Regions from separate parts of the Heyndrickxia sp. NPDC080065 genome, predicted to be linked through region 2. Evidence: riboswitches for the same ligand, from Rfam matches in the RefSeq annotation. Region 2 holds a riboswitch; the other holds the start of a gene.
The links. Region 2 has a riboswitch for magnesium ahead of mgtE (magnesium transporter). Riboswitches for the same ligand answer to the same signal wherever they lie in the genome.

Region 1: linked by a shared signal. The riboswitch ahead of ACQKP0_RS12090 (magnesium transporter CorA family protein) and the one ahead of mgtE (magnesium transporter) in region 2 are both predicted to bind magnesium.

The regions. Positions count from the first base shown of each region.
Region 1 covers NZ_JBNNWS010000009.1:13,240-28,538, reverse strand. Annotated here, with positions in the region: gene ACQKP0_RS12170 (sigma-70 family RNA polymerase sigma factor) at 1-194, opposite strand, end outside; gene ACQKP0_RS12165 (helix-turn-helix domain-containing protein) at 605-1,033, shown strand; gene ACQKP0_RS12160 (HIT family protein) at 1,186-1,611, opposite strand; gene ACQKP0_RS12155 (hypothetical protein) at 2,117-2,524, opposite strand; gene ACQKP0_RS12150 (sporulation protein) at 2,583-3,095, opposite strand; gene ACQKP0_RS12145 (arylamine N-acetyltransferase) at 3,255-4,067, opposite strand; gene ACQKP0_RS12140 (SDR family NAD(P)-dependent oxidoreductase) at 4,454-5,398, opposite strand; gene ACQKP0_RS12135 (MFS transporter) at 5,676-6,974, opposite strand; gene ACQKP0_RS12130 (MFS transporter) at 6,991-8,211, opposite strand; gene ACQKP0_RS12125 (hypothetical protein) at 8,637-8,786, shown strand; gene ACQKP0_RS12120 (hypothetical protein) at 8,946-9,341, opposite strand; gene ACQKP0_RS12115 (hypothetical protein) at 9,517-10,074, opposite strand; gene ACQKP0_RS12110 (hypothetical protein) at 10,125-10,280, opposite strand; gene ACQKP0_RS12105 (hypothetical protein) at 10,379-11,065, opposite strand; gene ACQKP0_RS12100 (magnesium transporter CorA family protein) at 11,155-12,108, opposite strand; gene ACQKP0_RS12095 (magnesium transporter CorA family protein) at 12,147-13,097, opposite strand; gene ACQKP0_RS12090 (magnesium transporter CorA family protein) at 13,119-14,054, opposite strand; M-box (ykoK) riboswitch at 14,354-14,527, opposite strand; partial or broken gene ACQKP0_RS12085 (S-adenosylmethionine decarboxylase family protein) at 15,176-15,299, shown strand, end outside.
Region 2 covers NZ_JBNNWS010000012.1:888-16,186, reverse strand. Annotated here, with positions in the region: gene ACQKP0_RS15270 (TetR/AcrR family transcriptional regulator) at 1-319, shown strand, start outside; gene ACQKP0_RS15265 (Gfo/Idh/MocA family protein) at 471-1,583, opposite strand; gene ACQKP0_RS15260 (LysR family transcriptional regulator) at 1,707-2,594, shown strand; gene ACQKP0_RS15255 (DUF975 family protein) at 2,700-3,332, shown strand; gene ACQKP0_RS15250 (DUF4349 domain-containing protein) at 3,675-4,580, opposite strand; gene ACQKP0_RS15245 (GDSL-type esterase/lipase family protein) at 4,900-5,703, shown strand; gene ACQKP0_RS15240 (ABC transporter ATP-binding protein) at 5,700-6,614, shown strand; gene ACQKP0_RS15235 (ABC transporter permease subunit) at 6,607-7,587, shown strand; gene ACQKP0_RS15230 (class I SAM-dependent rRNA methyltransferase) at 7,645-8,841, shown strand; gene ACQKP0_RS15225 (VOC family protein) at 9,153-9,530, opposite strand; gene ACQKP0_RS15220 (helix-turn-helix domain-containing protein) at 9,586-10,440, opposite strand; M-box (ykoK) riboswitch at 10,625-10,790, shown strand; gene mgtE (magnesium transporter) at 11,067-12,407, shown strand; gene ACQKP0_RS15210 (GTP cyclohydrolase II) at 12,522-13,262, shown strand; tRNA gene ACQKP0_RS15205 (tRNA-Gly) at 13,518-13,591, shown strand; gene queG (tRNA epoxyqueuosine(34) reductase QueG) at 13,747-14,874, shown strand; gene murI (glutamate racemase) at 15,233-15,299, shown strand, end outside.

The DNA.
Region 1 (15,299 bases), on a different contig from region 2:
CATGTTTTGAAACCTTGATTCTCGTATTGGGGGAGAGAAGCATAGATTTTCAAAAACACTTCTTGAGCTGCATCCTCGGCATCCTGCTGGTTCCGTAGAATCGCAAAGACCGTGTGAAAAATGTGCATCCGATACTTTTCTACTAATATCCGAAAAGCATGATCATTTCCATTCTTCACCTTCTCAATAAGCATTGCATCCAAAAACTCTCTCCCCCCTTTCCACTCTATCTACCATCATAAACGACAGATACGATCCAAACCCCTACACTAAATAAAAAAATTTTTTAGAAGGCTCTTTTCTTATACTTTTTTGCTATTTGAAACAAGGTATAAGAAAAGAGCACGAAATCAATAATCACTAAAATTCTAAAAATCCAACAAAACAAATAAAATGAATGTATGTTGTTAATTCATACATTCAATAAAACAAAACACACCATTTATATAGGTAGATGTTTTTCAATTAAAGCCTCCGGACAAGATCAAAACTTCGCAACCATCTAGTATCAAACATTTGCTACTATTAGGTTACATCGTTCCACCTTGCGATTCTTACATTATTTTTAAAACTATAGTAAAAAAAATACAAAGGAGTTGAAATCATGGAGTTTGCAAAAAAGCTAAAAGAAGAACGTTTAAAACATAATTTATCTCAAGAGGATTTAGCCCGTGAATTAAACATAAGTAGGCAATCTATCTCCAAATGGGAACTTGAAAAGGGTTATCCGAATATTGAAACACTCATTATTTTGAGTGACTTATTCAACATAAGCATTGACGAATTAATTAAAGGAGACAGTTTTTTGAAAGAGAAAATTATCAAAGAAGGAAAATTGGGGGAACTAAAAATGACAGATCAATTCAAATGGTTATATGTAGTGAGTTCAATTTTAGTAGTAGCTTGGCTTTTTATACTTCCCTGGTACAATCTATCGGGTCTAACATTAAGCATAATTAATCTCATAGGTATTATTTACTTTGGAATTGTCGTTAACTACGTCAAAAATAACAAGAAAAATTTTTTCAATTAAATATCGCCAAATAAAAAAGGAATTGTCTTAATGACGTAAGTAATTAGTTTTGAAGTAGAAAATACAGAAAAACAGTCAAAATATTAAAGGTTTTTGATATGTTTTTGAAGAGAAAATAGCAATACAATTAGCAATCATAAAGGTATTGGATTTTAATCCAATACCTTTATGGCTTCTATGATGTTTCTTTTTGTCTCATCTAATTTAGTCCCTACTTCATAGTGGGTTTCTCCGTCTTCTGTATAGAAGTCTGCAAAGTTTTGTCCTTCATATCTCGGAACAACGTGCATATGAAAATGTGTTAATTCATCAAAAACTCCTCCGTTTTGACATATAGTAATTCCATCAGGATTAAACAATCTTTTTATAGCTTTTGATATAACCTTTGATGCCTTAATTAACGAATTTGCGGTAGTTTCGTCAAGTTCATCAAAGTATCGAATATGTTTTTTAGGCAATATCAGAACATGTCCTTCGTTATATGGATTGTGGTCTAAGATGCAACAAACATATTCGTCTTCAAATACTACATTAACGGTCACTTTTTTATTTGCTAATTTACAACCTAAACAGTTCATTTAGGCTCCCTCCCTTTAGATGCTTTTTAAACTCAATTATTAAGTTTTACCATAATAGAGCCCGATTGTGGAAGATTTCAAAAACGTTTATTTTTCTGTTTAAAAATCTCCGATCAATGCTTTATGTTCTGGTTTTTTTAGTCTTTTAACACTTACAAAAATACCCAACACCAAATCTATAATCCTCACATTATTTTTTTTTTAACATTGAATACTTTCGATAAGCTTTATAGAAGCTACTACGTAAAGGAAAGCGACTTTTTATGTAGTCTTATTCAATCAAATGGCCCGTTTGTGGAACAAAAAAAATCCTACATATCAACTCAGGATTTTCATAAAAATCATATCGAATAGAGAACAAACGTCTGTATATAATGAAGGAACAAGTGTTCGTATTTCGAGGAGGGTTTATTAATAACTGTTGAATCTCCTTTAGAATAGTTTCTGCAGTATCCCTACTAAGGGATACATTTTTGGTTTCAATATCCACTTGTCATATCAGCAACTATTTATCAAGCTGATACGAGCAGACTAAATCTTCTGATTTCCATTCGTACTGAAGCTTTAATTCGTTTCCGCTGCGGTCGGCAGTCATAACGAAAGGATCCGCTTTTGGCTCATGCAATATAACCCGAATCTCGTTTCCTTCTTCCTCATACTCCCCGAACCATATTTGAGTATAGTCATACGTTGTTTTATGAGTTGTTTTATGAGTTGTTTCATGAACAGATAAAGGGCTCTTTTTGGAAGTAGGATCGTTCAAAAATTTCATCTCTGAAAAGCAAGCTGGAGATTGGGAACCGTCCATAAGCTTCCAGTTCCCCTCTAATTTCAACTCTTTTTCATCATTACAACCAACCAGCATGGAAACGGCCAATAGTACAGCCATCATTCCTACTACTGTATTTTTCATCAATACCCTCCTCCCCTTAAAATGGGGTTTTCAAAAATTTAGTCAACTGTTGATAGGGTTATTGTTTAACTGTATGATCCATCGATTTGCTTTTTACCAATACAAAGGAATAATACCCAATATAATATACTGCTAATATGAAAAATACACCTAGAGTTAACGGATCTCTTCCATACATTTGCGGAGTCATTTGAGGCTGTGTTTTCGATAAGGTATACACTTCAAAAATCCGATATAAAAATCTACTTAAAAATAGAAGTAAAACAATGGATTCAATCCATATATGTGTTCGATAATAGATGATCTCATTCTTCTGCTCAAACGTGCTATGTTTCATAGCGTAAAATAATAAAACCAGACCTAAAACCACACCAACGAAATCATATAAAAATGAGATCGGATGTAAGGCACTAGTTAAAAGCAACAAAATCACTACTATAGAAAAAATTGTAATGCGTACAACAAGCCTTCTCTTTTTTAACGGCTGAAATCCTATCGAACGCTTTATCCTTCGATATAAAATTAATCCAACGACTAAAAAAGAATATAAATATTGCGGAAAAATGTGCAAATAAATTCCTGCTTTCTATAGTTTTTGATAAACCTTTCTGTGGTGCATACCTAATCGCAATGCACCACAGAATTTTATTAGGATCAACAAAATTATTTTAACAAAGCCATTTTGAAAATTAAATGGTTTCATAAATTTTTCCTTTTTAGCTTATATTATTCATTTTCCAAACAACGCGACACCACGTTCACTAAGAAATTGAATCGATTCATCCAGCGAATTTTCATCTATTTGATAGACTTCCTGTATGGTCGTTTTCCATTTATCGATATCGCGCATTTGAATTTCTCGAATATTACGGTATGTCATTACCTTGATTGATCGATCTCTTAAAAAATAACACTCATGTCCATTAAATCTAACAGCTGTAATCCTTCTCATCGTTGTATTTTGATCATCATCAATGTATGATTTCATAATATCTGACTGAATATCTTCTTCTGTTAATGGACACCATTCTATCTCCTTCTTAACAAAGGACTTGCCATTTGAACGACGGTCGATTTCGAATCGATCCGTTGATTTTTGAATAAAAATAATTTCCTCACCAAAGCCATGCAAGACATGTCTCCTCTTCGCCTCCAACTCAACTGGCTTCATAATAGGAGAGCCATAGCCGACATCGACATAAAATTGACGCTTCTCCAAAGTTACCATGATCGCTAAGTGTCCAGGAGTCACCCGAACTAACGAGACAGGAAAACCTAAATGAGATAAAAGCCGGGAAAAGTTAATGTTCAATGTATAACAAGTGCCGCCCCAGCCTCTTTCAATTAAATTTTTAACAAATACATCTAAAGCTGGAACAAAGTTTGTTTTCTCTTTATAATAATGAAATTTGCTAAATGTTTCGTAAGGAATACGGGATAGGTGCTGCTGAATTAATCGCTGTAAATAATTCAGTGAAGGAGATTCTATATCTATTTTTAAATATCGTAAGTAGTCTTCGATTAACTGTTCCAAATCTACCACTCTTTCATGAAATATATCTTTTATCCATTCTCGCAAAAAGTGGGAAATCCTGCAATATAATCGAGTTTAATAGTATAAAATGTATTGAAAACTTAATTATAATTTAATTATTATATTTTCGAATTTAAAAAACGTTGTTTTCACTGAACAACATTTATAGAAAAATAATCTCTTTTTAATAGAATTTTAATTTTTCAGCAGTATAGTGGGTATTGTAACAAGGATTCGATGATTCATTCCTATTAATCAACGCAAATGACCGTTTGATTAGTTACCCCCTTTTATACCCTGAATATATCCGGCGAATAGCCGGACTTTTTTTTGCTCTGATGATTGATGAAAAGGCTGGATGATGATACAGGCAGCGAAGTACTATGGATCAAATCTTAATTTTTAGTTAGCTGGGTGCTTATCTCCCATATTTTTTCAATGTTATCTGTTTCAGTGGCGTATCTTGGATAACAGCTAGATCCGAATATTTGTTTTACTCTCTCTACTAAATTATCTTTATCACCTTTAGGCGGTTGGATCATTTCCCTTTTATGATTGATTAATTGACCTGTGGCATTCTTAAATTCATCTGATGTGCAAATATGGAAATAGTTATTAGCCATTTCGGCTGGTGGAGGAAAATATACATTCTGGATAGTAGCAATAACCTTCCAAAAGGATCTTAATTTTTTAATTGTTTCTTTTGACATCCTTACACCGTTTATTTGTAAAGCATTTACTTTTATCCCGCTATTTTTAAACTCATTTGCCATTTTAAAAGTCAGCATTAATAATGCCATTTTCGAGTCACCGTACATTTTATACACACTATAAGGTCGACTCTCTTTAAATTCACCGTGTAGATTATCAAAATCTATTTTTCTCTTGGGATCAAAAAAATGTTTGATGTTTGTCGTGCAAGCGTTGAGGATTCTCGGATCTTCCGATTTAGCAAGGTAGTCTAATAATAGATTGGTCATCAAGAAAGGGCCAAATGTATTTGTGGCGAATGTCAATTCAATATTTTCAGGACTAAGTTGATATATTTTTTCGCCATGATTCATATATGCAGCATTATGAATTAATATGTCCAATTTTGGATATCTATTTTTATATTCTGAACAAAACTTACGAATAGAGTTAAATGAAGAAACATCAAGTTCCATCAGCTCAACCTTCTCATTTTTTGAAGCTTCGATAATTTCCTTTTGAACAATTTTACTAATCTCGATATTGCGGCAAGCCATGATAACGGTGTAACCTTCTGTAGCAAACTTTAATGTCGCAGCTTTCCCTATTCCAGAATTTGCTCCTGTGATAATAACTATTCGTTCTACCATCCCACACCTTCCCATTCATTTTTTAGTTTAATTCTATTTGTAAAATTGTATTAATATGTTTTTACATCTCTTTTAGCAAATTCATCTCGGAACCAAATCGCAAGGTCAGAACAAGCATCCTTCTGTACCTTTCTTTTTGGGGTACCATCTGCAAAACACGGATATACAACATTAAGAAGTTTTAGACAGAAAAAAGCCGATTTTCACCACTCTAAGGGTATAACCGGCGTATATAATAAAGACACTTCCAAATGATTCTGTTAGACAAAAATCTATTTTATAAAGCTATGTTTTCTGATTTATTGATTTTACGCTTGCTATGGTACCATATGCCGACTGGGATCAGTAGCAATGAAAGGAAACCTCCTGCGAGGGAGAGTGTGGCATAACTGGAATGAGCTACAACCATTCCTGAAAGTGCTCCACCGGAAGCGCCAGCTAAAGCAATTAATACATCAATTGTCCCTTGAGTTTTTGCGCGTGACGATACAGCAGTCGAATCCACAATGAGAGCTGTCCCGCTAATTAAGCCGAAGTTCCATCCAAGCCCCAGCAAAGCAAGAGCGGAGATAAGTCCCCACATGGAATCAGCCGGTGCAACTGCTGCGATAATTCCTGCAGCAAGTAAAGTACCACCTGAAGCAAACGACATTGTAGTGCGGCCTATCTTGTCAACAAGAATACCTGTCACAAGAGATGGAAGGTACATCGAGCCAATATGAAAACCTATTACTAATCCAACATCTCCTAAACCATGACCGTGATGCTTCATATGTAATGGAGTCATTGTCATAATAGCGACCATTACGATTTGGGTTAAGATCATTACAATAGCCCCAACAATAATTCCCCGATTATTAGTTGTTTTCACGTCTGATAAGTTGCTCTCATCTTTCTGAGTATTAACAATTGCCTTCGCTACAATAAATGGGTCCGGACGAAGGAGACTCCAAAAAACCAGCCCCGCAAAGATGTAGGCAGCCGCAGCTAGCATAAAAGGGCCAGCTAGTGCAGGGACACCAAGTGATAAAGCAAATCTGCCCATTACATCAACTAAGTTTGGACCTGCGACGGCACCAAGTGTAGTAGAAACCAATGCAATACTGACGGCTGTTGCCCGTTGTGTTGACCTTGCTAGATCTGTACCTGCATAACGTGCTTGTAAATTTGTTGCTGAGCCTGCACCATAGATAAATAGTGAAACGAGCAAAAGTATAATACTATGACTAATTGCCGCAAATATAACCCCTATTGCACCAATACCACCTGTAATAAATCCTGTTGCCAACCCTAAACGACGCCCGTAACGCTGAGTAAGTCCCCCAATAAGCCATGCAGCCAAAGCTGAACCCAGCGTGAACAACGCTGTAGGTACGCCTGCAAAACTTTCATTGCCTAGCATATCCTGAGCAAGAAGCGCTCCGACAGTGACTCCTGCCGCAAGTCCTGCACCACTAAAAATTTGTGATAAAACTACGATAAGTAACGTTCGTTTATATAGGCGTTTCTGCATATCTGGAGAATCAACATAATTTTGCAGACGCTTTTCTTTTATTCTATTAAGTTCATAGGACATCTCTCAGAACCACCTTTTATCCTAAAATTGCATTTTGTTTTTCTTCAAAATATCCAGATTTTGAAGGAATAAACACTGTAACTAAGAGTACGGCTGCAAATAATACTCCGACACCAGAGAAAATAAGACATACCGCTTGGAGAGAAAACCATTCAGCCGCTAATCCAAGTAGCAAAGTTAACCCAATTTGAATAAGACCTTGAATCATATCTGTGATACTTCCGAACCTTCCCATTACTTCAACTGGAACATTACTTTGAAAAAAGGTTGCATATCCTGAATTCGCAAATGCCATAAAGAAGCCTAAAAATATAAATGCTAATGTTGCTGTTATAAAGTTAAAAGAGGCATAGAACAAAATATATCCGATTGATGTTAAAAACATTCCAGCACCTATAAATAGTTTTAGTTGCACCTTTTTTGCTGCAATGGCTGCAACGGCAGCTCCTGTTAATGAACCAATCCCCGTTATACTGACAATTAAGCCATAATCTCGATCAGACAATTTCAAATGCTGCTTTATAAAAGTCACCTCTTGAGAATCGACAGCAAAGCCAATTAACATAGCAACCTGAAACAATATGTAAACAGATATAAAATATTTTGCTGCTTTCGCAAATTCTTTAACTGCTTTCCAATCGTTTACAATCGTTCTCCAATGTATCGGTTCTCTCACATTCTTTAAATCCTCATCTACATTAGGAAGAAGATAGATAAAAAATGCACAAACGATAAAAGAAATCGCATTGATCATAATACAAAGCTCTGTACCAACGTACAGGATTAGTACTCCTGCAATCGCTGGACCTAATAAAAATGCTCCTGAATTAGTCATACTCATAAATGAATTAAATCTTTTTCGATTTTCCTGTGGAACTAATTTGGTTATGTATACAGTTGAACTCGGTCCGAAAAATGCACCTGCAATATTAATCATTAAGAGTAGTGCATATATCGCCCATAAAGATCCAATAAAAGGAATGCAGAATACAAGAACTCCCCTAATGATGTCAATAACAATCATTAACTTTCTTTTATTTACACGATCAATGATACTCCCAGACCAAGTATTCGTAATTAAAATTGCAATAGGTCTAATCATGTAAAGACCTGCAACTGCTGCTGCCGAGCCAGTTAAATTTAAGATTGATATATTAAGTGCAATTAAGTAAATCCAATTGCCTAAATAGGATACACCAATCCCTGATAATAATAGAATCGGATTCTTCCAGCTCATTCACTCATCCTTTCTCTTTCCTCTAAAAAGAAGACTTTGTTTCAATTTTATTGATAAAAATACCTGTGAAGCGATTTCTATATGTAGTATAACTTGCTAATCACGTGCTATAAGGAACAACATTTGTTGTAACAAAACCAAGAAGAAATACTTTTACTTTTTATCCCAGCACTCCAATTCTTGATAAATTTTTACATATATTAATAATATCACCCCAAATTTACTGAAAGTAAAATAAAATATGAATATTATAAGGAATTTTATGTGTTGAATTTTGATTTCCTTACTTAAATATTAAAATCTTGATTTGAAATAAAGTTGCGACGTTTTCATGATAAGGGTTCTTGATTTTATAAACGGGAACCCTCCTTATCAAAAACGATGGTTAATTGTACAATTTTATAAAATAAAAATGGAGGGTTCTAATGATTGAAAAAATTTTTAATACAGGATTTGTTAATTTAAATTATGCAGAAGGTAGTAATCCATCTAACCTATCTCTACTGTTGCTTCATGCAGCTACTTCAAGGTGGCAATCATTTCAATCCATAATTCCTGAGCTTGAGGAAAATTAGCATTTATTCGCGGTAGACTTACGAGGTCATGGTAAGCCCATTAGTGGAATTTCTTCAAATAAGATAAAAAAGAAGCGAACTTTTAACGAGTGAATATCGATAAAAGTTCGCGATTTTTTGCCGATTACTCGACTAAGTTTCAATAATGTATTAGTAATCCTATAGTAAGTTACAATATTTCTTTTCCAGCCTTATAAATCTTTTATCAAAAGTCTTCCTTTTTAGAAAATATTTCAATACCTCTCTAGCCTTTTCTATTTGATTACATTCTATATAAGCAGCTACTACACTTTCAAATTCTTTTTTATAAGGAAAAGTTTCATGAAAGTTTTGGAATGCATGTTCAAAATAATATAAAGCTTCGGAAAATCTATTATTTTTTGTATACCACAATCCAATTATAAACATTAAATCTCTTTTTTCAGTAGGTAAAAGTTGTAATTTTTCCAATGAACTTAAATAAAGATTAATTTCTTTCCTCTTTAATCCTATAATGTGTAAGAAGTATCCCCTTGAAACCACATTACCATATGTTTTAACTGTTGAAAAATACATTTTATATATTAAAAACATGAACTAAGATATACTTAATACATACATAAAAATCATGACTTTTCACCTATTTTATATCCGATTTAGTAGATAATCCCTAGCTTTTCTAAGCGCATTATCTATTTTACTTCCTAGCCGATCAATATAAAATTCACAAAATTTAAAATGGTCCAATTCCTTAATATTTAACCATGTCGGTAAACAAGAGATTAAACAGTTTTACTTCACCCTTCTCTATCACTTCTGTTTCAACATCAACTATTTTTTTATTTAAAATTTGATCTTCTATAAATGTATATCCTAACATTTCCATTTCTTTGTAAAATTCAAACGATTGTACAATAGATGATTCAATATATTCTCTTTTAAAAGTCCAATTATTATTTATCTCATTAATAAAAGAGTAATCATAAAAAAGGGTATAGAATTTATCTAACAAACTAACAAATACGCGTAAGTCTTTTCTTGTTCCCCCTAATCTTTTTATTAAAATAATATCATCGTCTAAGATGTCCTGGTTATTATGCATTAATATTTTAAAATCAATACAATCGATATTCTCTTCATTTGTCCAATCTATAATTTTATATTCTAAAAAGGATTTAGTAAAATGATTTAATATCAAATCCTTTTGAATAGTTGAATAGTTTGCTTTTTTTATATTATTTATTTCTACAATACTATTCTCTTTATATAGATTTATTATCTTTTCTATTTTTTTGTGAGAAATAGTCATTTTCTATTATCTCCTTTAGATGGATTTAACAAACATCATAACATCCATATTTAAAAGCCGATCCGTTCAATGGGCAGAGGAGAAAGCTGGAAAACTAATTGGATGAGATTATCCCAAGAAATAGTAACTAAGAGAATTCTACGATAAAAAGCGATGAGGGTAAACTCTTCAGAATCGTCAATCGTAATTATATTGTATTGAAACAATTTCAAAACCTCGTACAAGTGCAAAATATGTCATTACAGAACGCATAAATCATCAGGCGTTCCTTTCGATTGAAGAAACGCCATGATTTTTCTAAATGTTATTCAAATGGATGAAACTCAATTGATTTTTCTCGATACATTTTATTACGATACTCATACACAATAATAACTTCACCAATAAAACTTGCTGGAGAAATTTGTCCCCCCATTTTAGCAATTAGGTGATTGTCTTTTGTTTCAAAATCAATGATATTACCAAAGAATATATCTTTAAATAAATGCTCAGGTTGAATTCCTAATGATTTTACATCAATTAAATATTTTTTATCATTGATTTGTATTTCAGCTTTATCTGCTGATAACTTCGTTTTTACATTTTTTAATACGATTGCTATTGGGTTATCAACAAGAACCTCCACCGGAACTTCTTGCCTCTGTTTTTTTTGTATGTGAAAAACATGAGCTTCTTGTTCTAACACACCTGTTCCATACCCTTTGGTTAAAATGATGATAAGCTCTTTTTGTTCATCACCATTAATATCTTCCAAAAATATTTGTGGAGACCATGCACAACTTGTTGTGTTTATCCAGAAAGGTCTAGAAAAAATAGCACCTTTAAAATCAATTTTAAAATCTGAATATACCCCATCCCTCTTTTTAGCATAGAGGATAATATCTCCATTATCCGACTTTGCCACCGTATCATACCCATCTATCCTTGCTTCGGCATTGATAGAAGCAGCACAAAATGAAACAGCTATTATTAAAATAAGTATTTTTTTCATAAGAAAACACCTCATTACAAGTGTTTCCAAATTTGGTTACTTATTGCATAATCCTAGCCATTTACAAAAAACGACTACAATCATTCTTATTAACGGGAAAAATATTTCTTTTTGTAAAATACAAAAGTAGATAGACCAGTCAACAAGACTGTACCGCTAATCACATACCAAAACGCATTCGGATTATCTTGATAAGGTATCGGTACGTTCATTCCGTAAATACTGGCAATTAGCATTGGCACTGACAAAATAATCGTAAGTGCCGCAAGCAGCTTGAGAACTCGGTTTACGTTATTTTGGATGACATTCCCATATGCATCCATAACATTATTTAAATTAGCTTGATTAATTTCCGTCACTTCGTACGCCTGCACCAACTCGATTAACACGTCGTCTAAAATATCTGCATCGTCTTCATACAGTTTGATGTAGTTCCCGTGTAATATTTTCTGCATCGTGAATTTCATTTGTTTTAAAGATGTTACCATATATATCAGACTCTCGTTCAAATTAAGCAGCGTATACATCTCACGATTACGATATGACTTAGCAAGTTCCTCTTCTGCCACTGCGATTTCCTTTTCAATCGTTGCCAAAAAGCGAATATATTCCCGCGCAGTCACGCTTAATATATTTAATGTATTACGCGTTTTCATATGTGTCGCAGAATGAGTCACCTTTCCGTTAAAAAAGTCCTGCATAAAAGGAATATCTTCATTGCAAATAGTAATCAGGTGATCTTGAGTGTGAATGATCCCCATAGGAATCGTCCGATATTTTACATCTGTATTTGAACTATCGACATCTAATCGATCATAAGGTACGTGAATAACGATCAAAACTGCCCCATCTCGCTTCTCAATTCGCGGTCTTTCGTCCATATCAAGAGAATCAATGAAAAAATCTTTTGGGACGTTAAGTGTTCTAGCCACTTTGTTTATTTCTTTAGAAGTTGGCTGGGCTAAATGAATCCAACTGTTATGAGTAATGTTTGACGCCCTTTCAATCTTACCTTCAGATGTACTTTTGTATATAAAGAGCATTTGTCACACATCCTTTCTTATGCACGGTAGCAATTATATTAAAATCGTAAAAATTTTGTTTTATAGAATACGTATACAAGACCTCCACTAAGTGCTGCCATAAGCCCCATAGCTACTATAAACATGAATGGTTCTTCTTCATAAGGAAGTGGAACGTTCATCGAAAAGATACTTGCAATAATAGTTGGGATTACTAGCACGAGTGTAAGCGTAGTGAGTATTTTCAAAACACTATTTAAGTTATTATGAATGATAGATGCATAGGCATCCATCAGCCCACTCAAACTAAGACTGCGCATCTCTATCACTTCAGCCGCTTGTTCAAGATCTACTAGTGCATTATGAAGCATTTGCTCATCCTCTTCATAAAGCTTTATATCTTGCCCTTTGGAAAGATGCTGAAAAACATTTTTCATCGCACGCAAAGACGTTGAGAAATATACGAGACTTTTATTAATGTGAATCAAACCAAATAGCTCGCGATTATTATGTGATTTTTTCAATTCTTGCTGCAGGCGACCAACTTGCCCGGTAATACGTTTGATATAATCAAGATAAGATTGTGCAATCGCCTCAAATAATAATAAAGTGATCCGTGTCTTCATATGTGTTTGAAAAAAGCCGTACTTTCCTGAAATTAATTCTCCTACTAACGGAATGTCCTCTTTTGTAACCATCACCAAATGACCTTTCGCATGTATGATTCCAATTGGTATTGTTCGATAAGGGACCTCTTCATACAACCGTTCCTCATCTAGAGCAATTGGTGCATTGAGAATGATAAGTAATGATGAATCATCTCTTTCAATTCGTGGCCGCTCATTAGCGTCTAATGAATCACGAATGAAATCTTTGGGAATACTAAGTTTTTTTGAAACTTGGGAAATTTCGTCATCTGAAGGAGCAACAAGATAAAGCAATGTATTATACTCCATATCGGAAACCGTCCGCACTTGACCTGATAATTCGCTTTTATAAATCTTAAGCATCTCCATTCCTCACTTTCTATTCTAAAATAGCCGTATTTTATAAAATATCCAGCCAGTCACCAAGCTCATGACTAGAGAGAGTGACATAAGAACTGCAAGAGCGTACTCTCCATCTTGAAATGGCAGCGGGAAATTCATCCCATACATAGCTGCGATCACCAATGGAAAGTTCCCGATGACCGTAAACGCTGTTAATACTTTGACAACTGCGCTTAGGTTATTTTCAATCGCAGCAGAATATGCATCCATTAAATTACCTAAATTCGTGTTAAAAATTTCAGATGTATCAAATGCTTGCTGCATCTCAATCAGGGCAGCTTGCATCCATTTTTCATCTTCCTTGTTCATGTAGAAGGTTGGCACCCTCACTAATTTCTGCATCATCACAAGATTGATCTTAAGCGCCTTTGTGAAAAAACCGAGACTCTTATTTATATTAAGTAAAGTGTACACTTCACTGTTCTTAATCGATTTTTGTATCTCTTTTTCCGCTGCAATGATTTTTTGATTAATATCATCAAGGGAATGTAAATAATAACGCGCAGATACAAGTAATAACTGTAAAAAAGCATGTGTTTTCATATTCGTATAAAATTGTTTTACAAGTTCTTTGCTAACTTCTTGTAAAATCGGATGATTGACTCGACAAATGGTAACAATCAAATCGCTCGTTTGAATGATACCAATCGGAACTGTCCGGTATGGTACTGCTTCACCATCGGCCATTTTTAACGGCACATTGATGATAAGCAGCAAATTGTTTTCGTTTTTTTCAATCCGGGGGCGTTCATTGGCATCGAGGGGATCGCGGATGAAGTCGACAGGTACTCCAAGGCGACTTGCAACGTAATGCAACTCCTCTTCCGCTGGTTCAATAGGATGTCCCCAACTGCCCAGAACGCTTTCGGACTGTTCTTGAAGCAGCCCTTTTTCGTCGCTTTTATAGATGTTAAGCATCGAAACGTCCTCCTTATCTGTTGGATGAAAACAGATTTAAGTTCTTCACTACTACTATCTCCATCGGCCATACTTGGACTTTCTATCCTGACCCCCTCCTTTCTCTTGTAAAATAAATTCGCAATTGGTTGCTTGAAGGATTTAAATCGCATTGTTCCAGACCATTAAAAAACAAATTCGAATGGATAATTCCCTGCAAATCCAAATGGATTTTTCTCCTTCTGTATTGCTATTTTTAGAAATGAAAAAACCCTCCAGGAGTCCTAGAGGGTTGAATGAACGCACGAAAAAAAGCATTTCAACTTCCCCCTAGTCGAGTTTTGGCACTATACAACGTAAAGAGATTGCTTCATCTCTTAGCCACCTTAAGAAAAGCCTTAATCCGGCAGTTCCTGTTCTACCCATGGGCATCTTTCGATATTTCTGGGCAGTGGCCTATGTTTGTATAGGAGCCTCACCTAACGAGGAATTATTCAATTCCATGCTATCGTAATCCCGGTTTTTTTATTTGTCAACCATAAATTTTGATTTTTTCCAAAAGTATTTAATATTTAATTATGTCAAAAACCTTATGGTGCTAGGCTTCAATTGCTCCATTAAAAAAGTTAGCTAAAGGGCAAAATTTTATTATTTCTTAATTGTCAAAAAGAAGATTAACAAATACATACGCGAAACGTACGATTTCGTGTTCAGCATTTAACATAATAAATTGATAAAGTGGGGATATGCACCATTGACAGTTGTTGTTGTTACAGTCGACGGAATTTAAAAAAACTTGTTCGAAAAAAAGTGGAGAAGAAGGTCATTGATGTGGCTGTATCCATATTCTCCTTTATCTTTAACATGAATATATAAAAGTAGCAGCTACCGGTTGGCCTTTCCTAAAAATGGAGGACACCGAAAATGACATACTTGTAACGGCTGATCTTTGAGGAATCAAATTTGAATGGATCAATAATGCCGTTTTTTTACAAAGACTCTTTTCTATAACTTTGTAGGTTTTGAAATGAATAATTGTACTTAACAAGTTCATGCTTAGGAAACGTTACATTGATAAGAAAAGATGCCCAGAAACAAAACCTTTTGGGTTTTAAATATTTTTACGATACAGCTAAAATAACTTACCAAATCATGTGATTGAAGCCGCAGAACGATGTTGAGCAACTGTATTATCTGCTCCGATTAAGCAGTTCGAACCGTGCTCGTTTTGTTATCTGAAATCCATCTCTCAATTCATACGTATCC
Region 2 (15,299 bases):
GATGCAGACAGAGAGGTCACACCCTCAAGGCTGTCTATTGGTTTTGTCCGCTGTAAACTGTTCGCCTGAGCAAAAACATATTCGAGATATGCTCTACAAGGAACGAGAAAAAGTTCGCGATTGGATTAAGGATTGTATAGAACGGGCCGTAGCGAATGGAGAGTTGCCTGATTCTACGGATATACACATGCTGGTAATCTTATTTGAAACATTTCTTCGAGGAATTTCGACACAAGCTCAGGACGGTGTTCCATACGAGAAAATTGATGCTGCCATAACTCAATTGATGAGCATATGGGATGCATTGTCTGCTAGCTAAGTAAAACCTCGCTACACATAAAAAACACTATCCTTTCTTGATATTACAGAAAGAATAGCGTTTTTTTCGTTTTTAGGATAACAATTTGCTTAAGCTTGATGGGCATGTGCCAGGGCCCTTATAAATAAAAGATATACTGTTCCTAAGATTGTTACTCATTTTTTAAGAGTATTTTTTTACCGGTCTTTGCAGATTTCCGAACTGCATCTAACAACCGGTGCAGTTTGACAGCGTCATTAAAGTTCGGAATTTGACTTTTATGTTCAAATATATCTTCCGCCAAAATAGTATAAGCATTTTCAACATAGCCTCTTGCACCATTATCTTTTACTGAGGATATTTTTACTTCTTCAGAATAAACATCTTCAGTATTTAACAAACAATTAGGTTGTGTAATCTTTTCGACTTTGAGATTGCCAAACTGTACATGACCTGAGGAATTATTCTGTGTTAAACGAAAAACACCTTTCTCCCCTCTAATCTCTAATTGAAAAGCTGGATAAACTCCACCCTGAATATGTACAGAGGCCGAAGCACCATCAATAAGTGTCCCCTGTATTAAAATTTGATCAGCTGTGTTTTTTGGTGTCTTTATACCTGTTTCTTGTATGACGGCTTCTGTATAATGGATGTTCATTGCAGCTGATAATTCTTTAAAATCACCCAAGATATAACAAAGCACATCAAGCGAGTGACCACCGTTGATTGTAAGAAGGTTCGCCCCATTTTCTCTTTTTAAAAGGTAACTGCTACTTTCATCAGTTATTCCTCCTTTTCCTTGTGTTGCTACTTGCATAGTGCAAGAGATGACCCTGCCGATTTCCCCGTGTTTGATTGCCTGCTTTAAATAATTAATTTCTGGAGATTGCCTTCCCTGTAATCCAATCGCATGATGAATGTTCGCGTCATCTGCCAATTTTGCCAGTTTTTCAGCCTGCATAGTATCTATACCTAAAGGCCATTCACAATAAATATGTTTATTTTCTTCTATGGCTGCAATTGAAGCTTCATAATGGAAAGGAACCTTTATACTAACTACTACCAAATCAACATCTTTTGATTGTGCTAATTCCTTATAATCTGTAAAAGCATGGGAAGCATTAAGCATCATAGCACTTTCTTTTGCGGTTTCCATTTTTGATGTTCCAACCGCCGTTATTTGATAAAAAGGGTGTTCCTTTAGTACCGGAATATGTGTTTTACTAGCCCATTGATTATTCAAAGATCCACCTATAATCCCTACTTTTATCACTTTGTTCTTCATTAGTTATCCCTCCAAACCTTTATAGAAACGATTATCTTTACCAAGTATAATTAAAATTAGACATCATTTTAAATGTTAAGTTATGATGGTTATATCACTTTTTTTGATGGGTGGGAAATATTAATGGATATTGAAAACATGAAAGCTTTTGTTTCAGTTGCGGAATTAAAAAGTATATCTGCTGCTGCAATTAAATTGAATCACCTTCAATCCAATATGACTGCAAAAATAAAAAAAATCGAAACTCATTATAATCAAGAACTGTTTATCAGAAATTCAAAAGGAGTAAAACTAACGAAAGAGGGAGAAAAATTATATCATCAATTTAAGAAATTATTGTTCGTTTGGGAAGAAACTGAAAATATCATGAAAAAACATGATGAAAAACTCAGTATTGGTACTATGATATCAGTCGGAGGAACTCAATTTTCAAGTGCTTTAAATAAACTTAATAAAACATACCCCGATTTATCGGTAACATTAAAAACAGGTTCAACAGAATATATTGAAAATCAAGTTCTTCTTGGAAAAATCGATGTTGCTTATACGATTGGATCGCTAAACAATAAAAAAATAAGTTATAAAAAAGTGGGATATGAAGAATTGGTTATAATAGGCCAAGGTATAGATCAATATACGATATTTGATGATTATATAAACGGAAAAAACTTACTTGTATTATCAGATAAGTGTTTGTATCTCGCATTATTACGTAATATTTTTATAGATTCGAAAATTCAACAGGGTGAAATCATTGAAGTGGGCGATCCAGAAACTTTAGTACAATTTGCATTGATGGGTATGGGAATTTCCTTAGTATCTAAGCGCATAGCAAGTCGCTACAACATCAATAATTATTTAGACGTTCCATCATCTTATAGATACGTCGATTTGTATTTAATTACTCGTCTAAATCATGAATTTACACCTATAGAAAAACAGTTTATTGAGTTAAATAACTCACTTAGAAACACCAATACTTTTAAGGTCAATGAATCGGCTGTTGAATAATAGATAAATCTTCCGGATTGAATTATAGGAAGTGATTGTTTGAAAATTGACAAATATTTACCCCGTCAACGAATATAATAAAGTAAAGGGGGGACTAATTAGAACATGATCAGTGGAATTAAAAGGGATTCTAGGTTTGCATTAAAAAATCGATGGGGTTTTGCAATTTTAATTAGTATTATAAGCGGTGTGATATATGCTGGTGTTCCATGGTTGATTGAAATTGTATTTAGTGGCAGCTATGATAATTGGGTAAACAATGAACCAGGGTGGGTTACTACTTTAGGCTGGATTATTACTTTACTTCTAATACCAATTACTATCGGCAGTGACTGGGTTTTTCTGCATATTGCGCGAAAGGAAAATGCGAAAATAAGGGATCTTTTTATACCCTTTTCAAATGGAAAGTTGTTTGTTAGGTCTATCGGATTGCCTGTCCTAATGTGGATTTATACTTTTTTATGGACTCTATTATTAATCATTCCAGGAATTATTAAAACTTTAGCTTATTCTCAATCTTATTATATTTATAAAGATCATCCAGAATATTCGTTGAATGAAATTATCACCGAAAGTCGGAGAATAATGGATGGTCATAAATGGGACTTATTCCTTCTTCAATTAAGTTTTATCGGATGGGCGATACTGAGTATAATTAGTTTGGGAATTGGATTTATCTGGCTCGTTCCTTATTTTAATGCTTCAATGGCCACATTCTATGATCAACTTTCAAAATAATAGACTTTGTTGAACATTATTGTAGTTAGGTTTTTTCGTTCATCTAGTTTACTTCGTAAAGAAATCACTTCATGCATATTCTACAGCCATTTTATCAACAAAACATAAGGCTCTTTTCTAATAATTTGTTGCTATTTGTAACAAGAAAAAAAGGCAGAGATTTTACATAGTAAATATCTAGTTGGATTTTTACGGTTGTTTTAGCACTTATACAAAAAGTATGGAATGAAGAAAAGAGCACGAAACAAAATTAATTAAGTATTTGGAGCTGTTTACGAAAAGCAACAATCTTTACGAAAACAGCCAAACACAAAGTGTGGGGGAATGCATCCCCACACTTCGCTATTTTTCAATGGTATTGTCTGATTTTCTTTTCATTCTCCTTATAACAATCGCGATAATTACCCCAATTAATCCTAAAAGGATAATCACAGGAAAATATCCAATGATAAAGATGAATAGACCAGAAAAGAAGGAGATTATGAAATTAATGCTTTTCATAAACTGTTTTTTCGTTTTTTCCCAGGTGTTTTGCTGATCATTTTCTAACCCTGGAATAACTACTTTATTTTCCAAAAGGGTAATATTTACTGTAGATAAATTAGTTTGGTTTTCTAAATATTTTATTTTACCTTCAATCGTTTCAATTTCTTCTTGAACTTTTGCTAATTCATTGGAAATTTCCAATAATGTTTTTGTATCCTTTGCCTCATTCATAAATTGGGTGAGTCTTTTTTCCGCTAGTTGCTTTGATTTTATTCGGGATTTTAAGTCTACGTACTCCTCAGTCACATCTTGACCAGAAATTTGTTGATTTTTCGTTTTCATTCCTAACTGTTTTACCTTATCTAAAAAGGATTGAAATTCATTCTGTGGAACTCTGACCATCAGATAACTCTCATGACGATCCTCACTATCTTGATTCAAATTTTGCTGAACGATGTAGCCTCCCATTTGGTTCACTATTTTACTAATTTGATCCTGAACTTGTGTTAATTTTTTTACTTCCATTTCTATACTTGCATTATAGATTACCATTCGAGATTGAACTTTTGCCTCAGAATTCCCTGTCTTCTGCGACTCCGCTTTAGTTTCGTCAGGAGCATTGTCAGAACTTATTGTGTTTTCCATGGAAGAATCATAAGCTTTTGTTTTTTTACCGCTATCAGATTTACTATTACTACTACAAGCTGCCAAGACAGCCATGGTTATAATGAGTATGGCAACTCCTTTCCAAAAACGTCTCAATTTTATTCACGTCCTCTTTTAGAAATTATCTTAGTTTCAATATACGACGAAAAAATAACAAAATAGTTACAAAATTACGTGAAATAGAAGTTAGCTATATATGCTAAATTTGTACATATATATACAAACAATATACATATAACCAAAATATTTTCTAAAAGTAGTGAAAATCAAATTTCAAATTTATCCTTTACTTTGGTATTCTGTATTTAAAATTAGCTGTTTTCCGAAAGGGTACTATTCCTTAAGTGATTAATATCTTTTTAGCAATAAGGTTTTAAGAAAAGAACCTAAAATAATTATGGGAAGGAATGGTTAAATGAAAAAACATTTGATTACGATGATCTCATTCGTTTCTATTGTTTCTGCTCTGTTTTGTCTTTTAGGTTTAGGCTTGGTAATGAAGAATCAATGGATCGAGGCAAAAAGTACGAATGTTCCGAATCAGATACAAAAGAAGATCACTCCAGAATCTAAAAATAATAAACAATTTCACATTGCTGCATTAGGTGATTCGTTAACTCGGGGAACCGGGGATCCTGAAGGGAAGGGATATATTGGTTATTTGATGGATGATCTCAAGAAAAAGTCCAGCAAGAAATTGATGTTAACGAACAGTGCGATTAAAGGACAAACCTCAAAACAGCTTCTCTCTCAATTGAAACATGGAGAAATTCAACGTCAAATAGAGAATGCGGATCTTATTCTGTTAACGATAGGTGGGAATGATCTTTTTCAAGGAGGACAAGCACTATTCAATTTAAATCTGAACTTTGGGAAGAAACTAGAGAAGCCTTATCTTGAAAATCTTAAACAGATATATGCCACCATTCGTTCATTTAATAATAAAGCAACCATTTTCCATATTGGATTATACAACCCCTTTATTGATATGGAAGAATCAAAGCTCACTTCTGAGGTAGTGAGACAATGGAATTTTGATTCTGCAAATCTTGCTTCAAACTATAAAAAAATCGTTTACGTACCAACATTTGATATGTTTGAACTGAATGTAAATGATTATTTATTTAATGATAAATTCCACCCGAATGCTGCGGGATATAAGTTAATTGGTGAGAGGGTTGCTTCCCTTATTACATTTAGCGAGGAGAAGTCAAAATGAAAGTAGTGCCTGCACTTCAAGTAAAGGATTTAAGAAAGACGATCGGGAAGAAAGAAATCATTAAAGGATTAAATTTTGAAGTATTACCTGGTGAAGTATTTGGATTCTTGGGGCCAAATGGAGCAGGAAAAACGACTACGATTCGGATGCTGGTTGGGTTAATTAAGCCAACTTCTGGAGCCATCTATATTTCTGGGAAAAATGTTGAAACAGAATTTAAAGATGCCATGAAAAATCTTGGGTGTATCGTTGAGAATCCAGAAATGTATCCCTATCTATCCGGCTGGGAAAATCTTGAATACTTTGCAAGGATGGATCCTTCTATATCGAGAGAACGTCTACATAAAGTTACGGAATTAGTGGGATTAACAAATCGTATTCATGATCGTGTAAAAACCTATTCTCTTGGCATGCGTCAGCGACTAGGGATTGCTCAGGCATTATTAGGAAATCCTCATCTCCTTATCTTAGATGAACCGACAAACGGTCTTGATCCAGCTGGTATAAGAGAAATGCGAGAGTTTATTCGCTTTTTAGCAAAAGAAGAAGGATTGAGTGTTCTTGTTTCTTCACATTTACTTAGTGAAATCCAATTATTATGTGACCGGGTGGCAATCATTACTAAGGGAGAAATTATTCGAACAGATTTCGTTGAATCCCTGCTTGCTGAACAAGAACAAGTAATTTGGAAGGTAGATCCATTAGAAAAAGCAAGAAAGTTATTAGAAGAGGAGACGATTGTGAAAGATGGGAAAGACAATACTTTAATCACTCCGAATGTTGCAGAGAATATACCTGATTGGAATAAAAAGTTGGTTGATGCAAATATAAAAGTGAATGAAATTAAAACTAAGCTCCCCGCTTTAGAAGATTTATTCTTAGAAATGACGGGAGGAAATAATATTGAATAATTTAATTTATAATGAACAATTAAAGCTTTTTCGAAAGAAGCGGCTGTTCGTTATCATATTAATCGTTGCTTTCCTAGTCCCAATATTCACTTACGCTCAATATAAGCAGGTAAAGACAACACAAGAAAAGATGGGGACGACTGATTGGCGAGTTCAGCTTCAGCAAGAGATTGTTGATATACAAAACAGACTTGCTTCCAGCAGGATTCCAAATGATTTTGAGAAATATTTAAGAATCAGGTTGGGGCAGCAACAATACTATCTTGATCATAACATCAATCCTAATACTCCCGGAGCTCCTACTTTTATGAGAGTTTTCGCTGAAAATTCGATCGGTTTGTTATTGCCTTTATTAGTCATGGTCGTGGCAGCTGATCTCGTTTCATCTGAAGCAAGCGGAGGTACCATTAAACTTCTCTTAACCCGGCCCGTTAAAAGGTGGAAAATATTACTGAGTAAATATATTGCCATGTTGTATTCGATTTCTTTTATCGTACTGTGTGTGGCGATTCTCGCTTTTCTTATTTCAGGCATAGTATTTGGCTATGGTGGGTGGAGTATGCCAATGCTGACGGGCTTTTCTACTCGTGGTGATGAATTAATTACTTCCAATGTCCACCTTATTCCACAATGGAAATATATATTAATGGAATTTGGCCTTGTTTGGTTTGTTTGTGTCGTCGTTGGAAGTTTAACGTTTATGTTGTCGGTACTTTTACGTAGTACGGCAGCGGTAATGGGGATTATGCTGTCCTCGTTAATTGCAGGTGCTATACTAATAAATATGGTTTCTTCTTGGGAAAGTGCGAAATATTTATTTATGGTCAATTTACAGCTGACTAATTATGTGAATGGTTCAAGTCCTCCAATTGAAGGGATGACTTTAGGTTTCTCTATGCTAGTTCTTTTGATCTGGCTTCTTCTTTCATTAGTTGTTTCGTTTGTTGTTTTTACAAAAAGAGATGTATATTAGAGTTTAGATTCCGCATCTGATTCGAAAATTTTTATATAAAGAAAAAAGGATGAAAAAATGAAAAAAGAAATTGCTTTAAAAGTGAAGTCGAAATTTGTTAATAAATACAGAAATGGTTATCCACTTATTATGAAGGAGGCCATTCTTAATTTAAATGATCTGAATGAAGAAGGTGCCATTGTTCGCCTTGTTGATGAACAAAACAGATTTATTGCTAAAGGATATTATGGCAAACAAAACAAGGGTTATGGATGGATCCTTAGTCAAAAAGAAAATGATCAGTTCAACCAGCATTTTTTTGACAGGAAAATACAGCAGGCATTTAAACAGAGGGAGCATTATTATAACGATCCGGACACAAATGCCTTTCGTGTTTTTAATGGTGAAGGTGATGGAATAGGCGGATTAACGATAGAATACTTTAATGGTTACTATTTAATCCAATGGTATAGTAAAGGAATTTACCAATTCCGGGATTTAATTATTAATACGTTGAAAAATATTGCTGAATACAAGGCCATTTATCAGAAGAAAAGATTTGATACTAAAGGAAAATACATAGAAGATGACGACTTTGTTACCGGTGAAAGAGGGCAATTTCCTATCATTGTTAAGGAAAATGGTGTAAATTTTGCTGTATATTTAGACGAAAGTGCCATGGTTGGGGTATTTTTAGATCAAAGAGATGTAAGAAGAACCATTCGAGATAAATATGCGAAAGGAAAAACGGTATTAAATACATTTTCCTATACGGGCGCATTTTCGGTGTTCGCCGCTCTAGGCGGTGCTGAAAAAACTACGAGCGTGGACTTAGCTAATCGAAGCTTAAGTAAGACAATCGAACAGTTTAGTATTAACCAAGTCGATTATGAAGCACAGGATATCATAGTTGAAGATGTTTTCAATTATTTCAAATATGCTGTGAGAAAACAACTATCTTTTGATATGGTGATCCTTGATCCGCCAAGTTTTGCAAGGTCCAAGAAGTATGTGTTTAGTGCAGAAAAGGATTATAAAAACCTTCTAAAAGAAGCGATAGCAATAACGAAAAAGAATGGCGTTATTGTAGCCTCAACAAATAGCAGCTCTTTTGGAATGGGCAAGTTTAAAGGATTTATTGATACAGCATTCAAAGAAATGGGCAAAAAATACAAGCTTTTAGAGGAATTTTCATTACCAGATGATTTCCGAACAATTAAGGAGTTTCCGGAAGGTAATTATTTAAAAGTGGTTTTTATTAAGGCTCTTCTTTAAAAGATTGTTGTTTTTGAAAACGCAAACTGTTGATATACGGGTTGATTGGAATGGAAGGTGCGAGACTCCTGCGGGATCAGCGGGACAGGTGATACCCCGCAGGAGGCGTGCACCGAGGAGGCTCACCGCCAGCCCCGCGGAAAGCGAGCATCCTGGAGTGGAAATCAACCACTCCTTGTTCAAGAGCAACAAAGTTTACAAAAACAGCCTTTATTAAAAATATGGGATAAGAGAACCAGTTTCAATTCACTAAAAGAATATAAATCAATAAAAAATCGAAGGATACTTTTGTATCCTTCGATTCTTCTTTTTTATACTTGTATTTCACTCATCAATGCATGAGTATTTTTTTCTGAATCATGAAAGAATGCCATCCAGGTTTCTGTTTGTCCCATTTTTGCAACTAAATGGGGCTCATCAATAAATGTGACGCCTTTACTTACTAGATCTTCATATGATTTCTTTATATCCTCTACTTGAAAGTAGATAACTGAACTAGAATAAGCGAACTCCTCCTTTTCAGGAAGACTAAGTAGAAGGCGAAGACCATTACAATCAAAGAATGCCATATTATCCGTATTAAATAGTAGAGTCAGTCCTAATTTATCTTTATAAAAGGAAATAGCATGGTCTAAATTTTTCACAGGAACACCTATTTGTCCTACTTTTTGTATTGTGTTTGTTTCCAATTTCATCTCTCCTCTAAAATTCTTCTTCTCTTTTTATGATAAAACAGAGATACCATTAATTCTTATCCATAATCACTTTTTTTCGATATTGCATTGGAGACATACCTTCATGCTTTTTAAACATTTTACTAAAAGAAACAGGGTTGTTAAGTCCTATTTCAAAGGTAATATCAGTGATGCTGTATTCTAAATTTCTCAGCAGTTTCTTTGCTTTTAAAAGTCTTAATTCCGTTATGTGTTGATGAGGTGAGCTCCCGAAAACTTCGGAATAGTTTCTTAAAAGATGGTTCGGTGATAAACAAGCAATTTTTGAAATATCTTGAAGAGTGATCGGTCGATGATAAAATGCTCGAATATAATCGTGTGCAATATTTATCCTTCGATAGATCTCTTCACGGGTAGAGGCTCTTAGTGCACTTAAAGAACATATTTCTTTCAATGTATTTTGATGTACACCGATAACGGTTTGCATCAATTTGTAAAACTGTTCCTCTTTCCATAACAAATCATTTTGAAACATTGACAGATTGTTTTTAAATAGTTGAATTTGATTCGATAGGAGAGTACTTTGATATGTTTTTTCAAAAAAACCAATTGGAGTGTTATCTTTATAAGGATCGGTAAGCAGTTTTTCGGTAGAATCATATATAGTTCTTAAAACTTCCTCTGCAAATTGATCTTTGAAAAAAATACAAAATGACTCAACTTCCTTATCTTCTTCAATAGAAATCGTGTATGGTCCTTCATTTAGCAGGAGGTATCTATCCTCCTCAACTGCAAAGAAGCCTTTATTCGTTTTGTAATGTGCTTTTCCATTGGTAAACGTTTTAATGGAAAGCTGTCCATTACCTTCCCAATAAAATTCATTGCTTTTTTCATGTAAATAAAAGTTCGATGAATCTTTCCTCATGCTACCCACTCCAAGATATGGTCTTTGATTATAGTATACAAAATTATGTAAATTTAAAATACAATCTTAATTATTCTACTAAAACATGAAAAATGTAAATTTTTCTTTAAAAATAGGAATATAGGACAAATGCTGTTGACGTTTTAAAAAATGAAGCATATAGTGTAAATAGCTTAATAGTTAATCTAAGTTCTGTTAGGTGAGGCTCCTGTATAGAGAAACGCTGCTGCCCAAAAATGTCGAGAGACGCCAATGGGTCAACAGGAAAGGTCGAGATAAGGTCTTTCTTAACGTAGCTGGTTATTAAACCTATGCTATACAGTGCTAAAGCTCAACGAGGGAAACTGGTGATAACCATAAAAGCTTTGTTTATTTATGAAACATTGTAGCTTTTACGGTTCTTTGATGATCACAAAACGCCTTTATTTCTTCTTGTTGAGAAATAAAGGCTATTTTTGTTTTTCCTTAATCTTGGAGGTGATGTTGATGGACGAGGGGCCCAGTATGTTACATGTAAATATAGTAAATCGTGCAGATTGTGAAGTGGCTTTTCAGTCTTCGTCTTTCATATCACTGAGAACTCTTTTCACTGCATCGAAGTAAGTAAGATGAATGGAGGAAAGATGATGGAAAACAAAATCCATGAACTCAAATTAATTTTACAAGAAAAAAATTTAGAAAATATTAATGAGTTTGTATCTCATTTACAACCATATGATATTGCATCAATATTAGTAGAATTAGAACAAGATGAACAATTAGTGTTTATTTCGATTGTTCCAATTCAATTAGGGGCAGAGATTCTTGAATATTTAGAGCCAGAGCTACAGTATAAAGTTTTGCATCGTATAAAGGATAAATTTACTTCATCACTTTTAAATGAGATGTCTAGTGACACGATTGTAAATTTGCTTTTATCGATACACCCGCATCAGGCAAAAAAATTAATGGAATTCTTGCCTGATGATTATCGAAAAAAAATTAATACACTTATGAATTACGAACCAAATACGGCAGGAAGGTTGGCGACAGTTGATTATATTGCAGCAAGAATTAATTGGACGGTTGATCAAGCATTGCAGCACGTTAGAAAAGTTGGTCATGAGGCGGAGATTGTCTCATACATTTACGTGTTAGGAAGCCGTGGAGAGCTTGTTGGTGTTGTTTCGTTGAAAGAAATTATTTTAGCAAAGTCAGGAACAAAGTTAGGAGAAATTATACAAGAAGACCCTATTTCGGTAACAGTTGATATACATCAAGAAGAAGCTGCAGATATTTTATCAAATTATGACCTTGTCGCTATACCGGTAGTAGCCCATGATCAGCGAATGATTGGAATTCTTACCGTTGATGATTTGATTGATGTTATTCATGAAGAAGCAACAGAAGACTTTCAAAAGCTAGGTGGAAGCCAGCCATTAGCTGAGCCGTATTTTAAAAACTCTATTTGGGGTCTGTTTAGAAAAAGAATTGGCTGGTTATTAATTTTATTTATTGCAGAAGCTTATACAGGTACAGTACTAAGACATTATGAAGACACATTATCTGAGCAAATTGCTCTAGCCTTTTTTGTTCCCTTGTTAATAGGAACAGGCGGTAATACTGGATCACAAACCGTAACGACATTAGTTCGTGCCTTGGCAGTCGGAGAAGTACAATTTAATGATATGTTTAAAGTTTTTAGAAAAGAAGTAGCAACTGGTTTTTTTCTTGGTATTACAATGGGGGTTGTTGCACTAATAAGAGCATTTTTTCTAGGAGTAGACATTAACATCGGTGCTGTTGTAGCCATATCCGCTCTATTTATTGTCATTTGGGCATCAACAGTAGCTGCCATTTTACCTATGATTCTGCATAAATTGAAAATTGACCCTGCTGTTGTTTCTGGTCCGTTTATTACGACTTTAGTCGATGGAACAGGTTTGATTATTTATTTTACATTAGCAAAAATATTGCTTCATATTTAGTAACGTCATTATTCTCCTTGAAGGTCAAGGAAGAACTATTTCCTTGACCCATATTATTTCTTATAATAAACTTGCTTTACGTTATAGAATATGATCATAAAAGAGGAGAAAACAATGATTTCATCAGAAGTTAAACATCTTCTTATAGATAAAATGAACATTATTTCACAGCCAGATAAGAAGGATATTTGTTTAGTTGGACCGATCAATTTGCCCGTTCAATTAGATGAGCAGGTTGTCCATTTTCATTGGTATACATGGCTAGTTTTAGAAAATACGGTTACTAAAGAGGAAATTCTCGATTCATTAGCAACCTATGATTTAGCTTCCTTACAGCAATCTTCTATTCTTGTTTATGGAAACTTTAAAGAATCAGAGGATGCATTAATTAGATTTCATAGTATTTGCCATACGGGGGATATATTTGGAAGCAAGCGCTGTGATTGTGGTTACCAATTGAGGCAATCAATGAAAATGATTGTCGATAATAAAAGCGGAGCTATTTTTTATCTTGCTAACCATGAAGGCAGGGGAATTGGGCTATTTTCAAAATCATTAGCCTACCTTTTGCAACAAGAGGGTTTCGATACGGTCGAGGCGAATACAGCATTAGGATTTAAAGATGATAGCCGTTCATATGATGAGGCCATTCGAGTGCTTCAAGCACTTCGTTCAAAACAGGTTACATTGATTACGAATAATCCAAAGAAGCTTGCGGCATTAAAAGAATATGGATTAGTTTCTGATAAACATATTCCTTTATGGGGAGATAAATCAGATTATAATTCTTTTTATTTAGAGACAAAGGTTCAAAAGTCAGGTCATATCCCTGATAAAGAAACGATTGAAGCATAAAATGAAAAATGCAGTTTTCTGTAAATTTTTCTGACTTTGTAAATTTTCCTGTGGGGCATGCGTTCAGCGATTTATATACGTAAGTATAACTAGCTGAACGCTTGCTCCACAGGATTTTATTTAGAATAACACATGGTTTAACAAAGCAATTTCACATTAAGCAATAAAAAAATAAAAAAACACTTGAAAAATGAGAAAGAACTTAGTATAATAAAAAAGTCGATTAAAGGACAAGTTTATTTTAAAATAATTAATGCGGGTGTAGTTTAGTGGTAAAACTACAGCCTTCCAAGCTGTTGTCGTGGGTTCGATTCCCATCACCCGCTCCATACATAATTTTGCGATTAACGCAGTGTTTCGTTTCCATGAAGAACGGGGTATTGCGTTTTTTTATTGTACGGAAAATTATTCTGTTAATACTTTCTAAGAAAAAAGTCCTTAAACAAGATATATATAAATACTAAAAAAGAAAGGAGGTACCTAAATGAATATGACACAATTAAAAGATGAAATTATTTCATACAGTAAGACCATTGGAATTGATAAGATTGGATTCACTACGGCAGCTCCATTTACTGAAATGAAAAATAGATTAATCCGTCAGCAAGAGCTCGGATATCAATCCGGTTTCGAGGAAAAGGATATTGAGAAACGTGTAAAACCTTCACTAATTTTTGATGAGCCAAGATCAATTATCGCAATAGCGCTAGCCTATCCTTCAAAAATGAGCGGTGCTCCACAAGGAAAAAAAGGGGATAGACGCGGCATTTTTTGTCGAGCCTCATGGGGAATTGATTATCACGCGATTTTACGTGAAAAATTAAAGCTTCTTGAACAATTTATCTTGGAAAAAGCTCCTCAAGCAAGATTTAAGTCTATGGTTGATACAGGTGAATTAGTTGACCGAGCTGTTGCGGAGAGAGCAGGGATCGGTTGGAGCGGGAAAAACTGCTCAATTATAACACCTGAATTTGGTTCTTACGTGTATTTAGGCGAAATGATTACCAGTCTTCCGTTTGAACCAGATGAACCAATGGAAGATCAGTGTGGGTCATGTAATAAGTGTATTGATGCATGTCCCACAGGTGCTTTAGTGCAAGGTGGTCAACTCAATGCACAGCGCTGTATTGCCTTTTTAACACAGACAAAAGGATTTTTAGAAGAAGAGTTTCGAGTCAAATTGGGTAATCGTTTATACGGTTGTGATACATGTCAAACCATTTGTCCTAAAAATAAAGGAATGGACTTTCATTTTCACGAGGAAATGGAGCCGGATCCTGAAAAAGCCAAGCCAAAATTGGTTCCATTATTAAGTATTAGTAATCGTGATTTTAAAGAAAATTATGGACCGATGTCTGGATCATGGCGGGGGAAAAAACCGATACAAAGAAATGCAATAATTGCTCTTGCTCACTTTAAAGAAGTATCAGCGGTTCCAAATTTAATTAAGGTGCTTACAGATGATCCCAGACCTGAGCTGCGTGGAACGGCCGCATGGGCATTAGGTAAAATTGGTGGTATCGAAGCGAAAGAATCCTTACTAAAGGCAAAAAATAAAGAAACGGATGAAGAAGTATTAAAAGAAATACAAAATGGTATAGCTATGATCTAAAAAGCTTTTAGTACTATTCAAATTCCTAATAAATATATAATGAATTTAATTTACGAAAAGATGCTCTGACCACTATATTTATACGGACAAATTTTCCTCTAAAAAAGTCAAAGTGAAAAATATAACGGGTTCGGTTGCGGGGTGCAAAACACCAATTCACATATCAATTCGCACCTTATTTAGCAATCAAAATTTAAGTGAATTCACATAAAAACGCACAGTAAATGGTTTGCTGTGCGTTTTCTATGTTTACTAAACCTAATCATTCAGTTTATTGAGAAGAATTAAGGAGTAAATAAAAAATGTGGTAATATAAATAAGTGGTTAATGGCATTAATATGGGAAAAGAGTGAAAGTAATGAAAATAGGTTTTTTTGATTCTGGAATAGGTGGAATGACTGTACTTCATCAAGCATTAAGGCTTT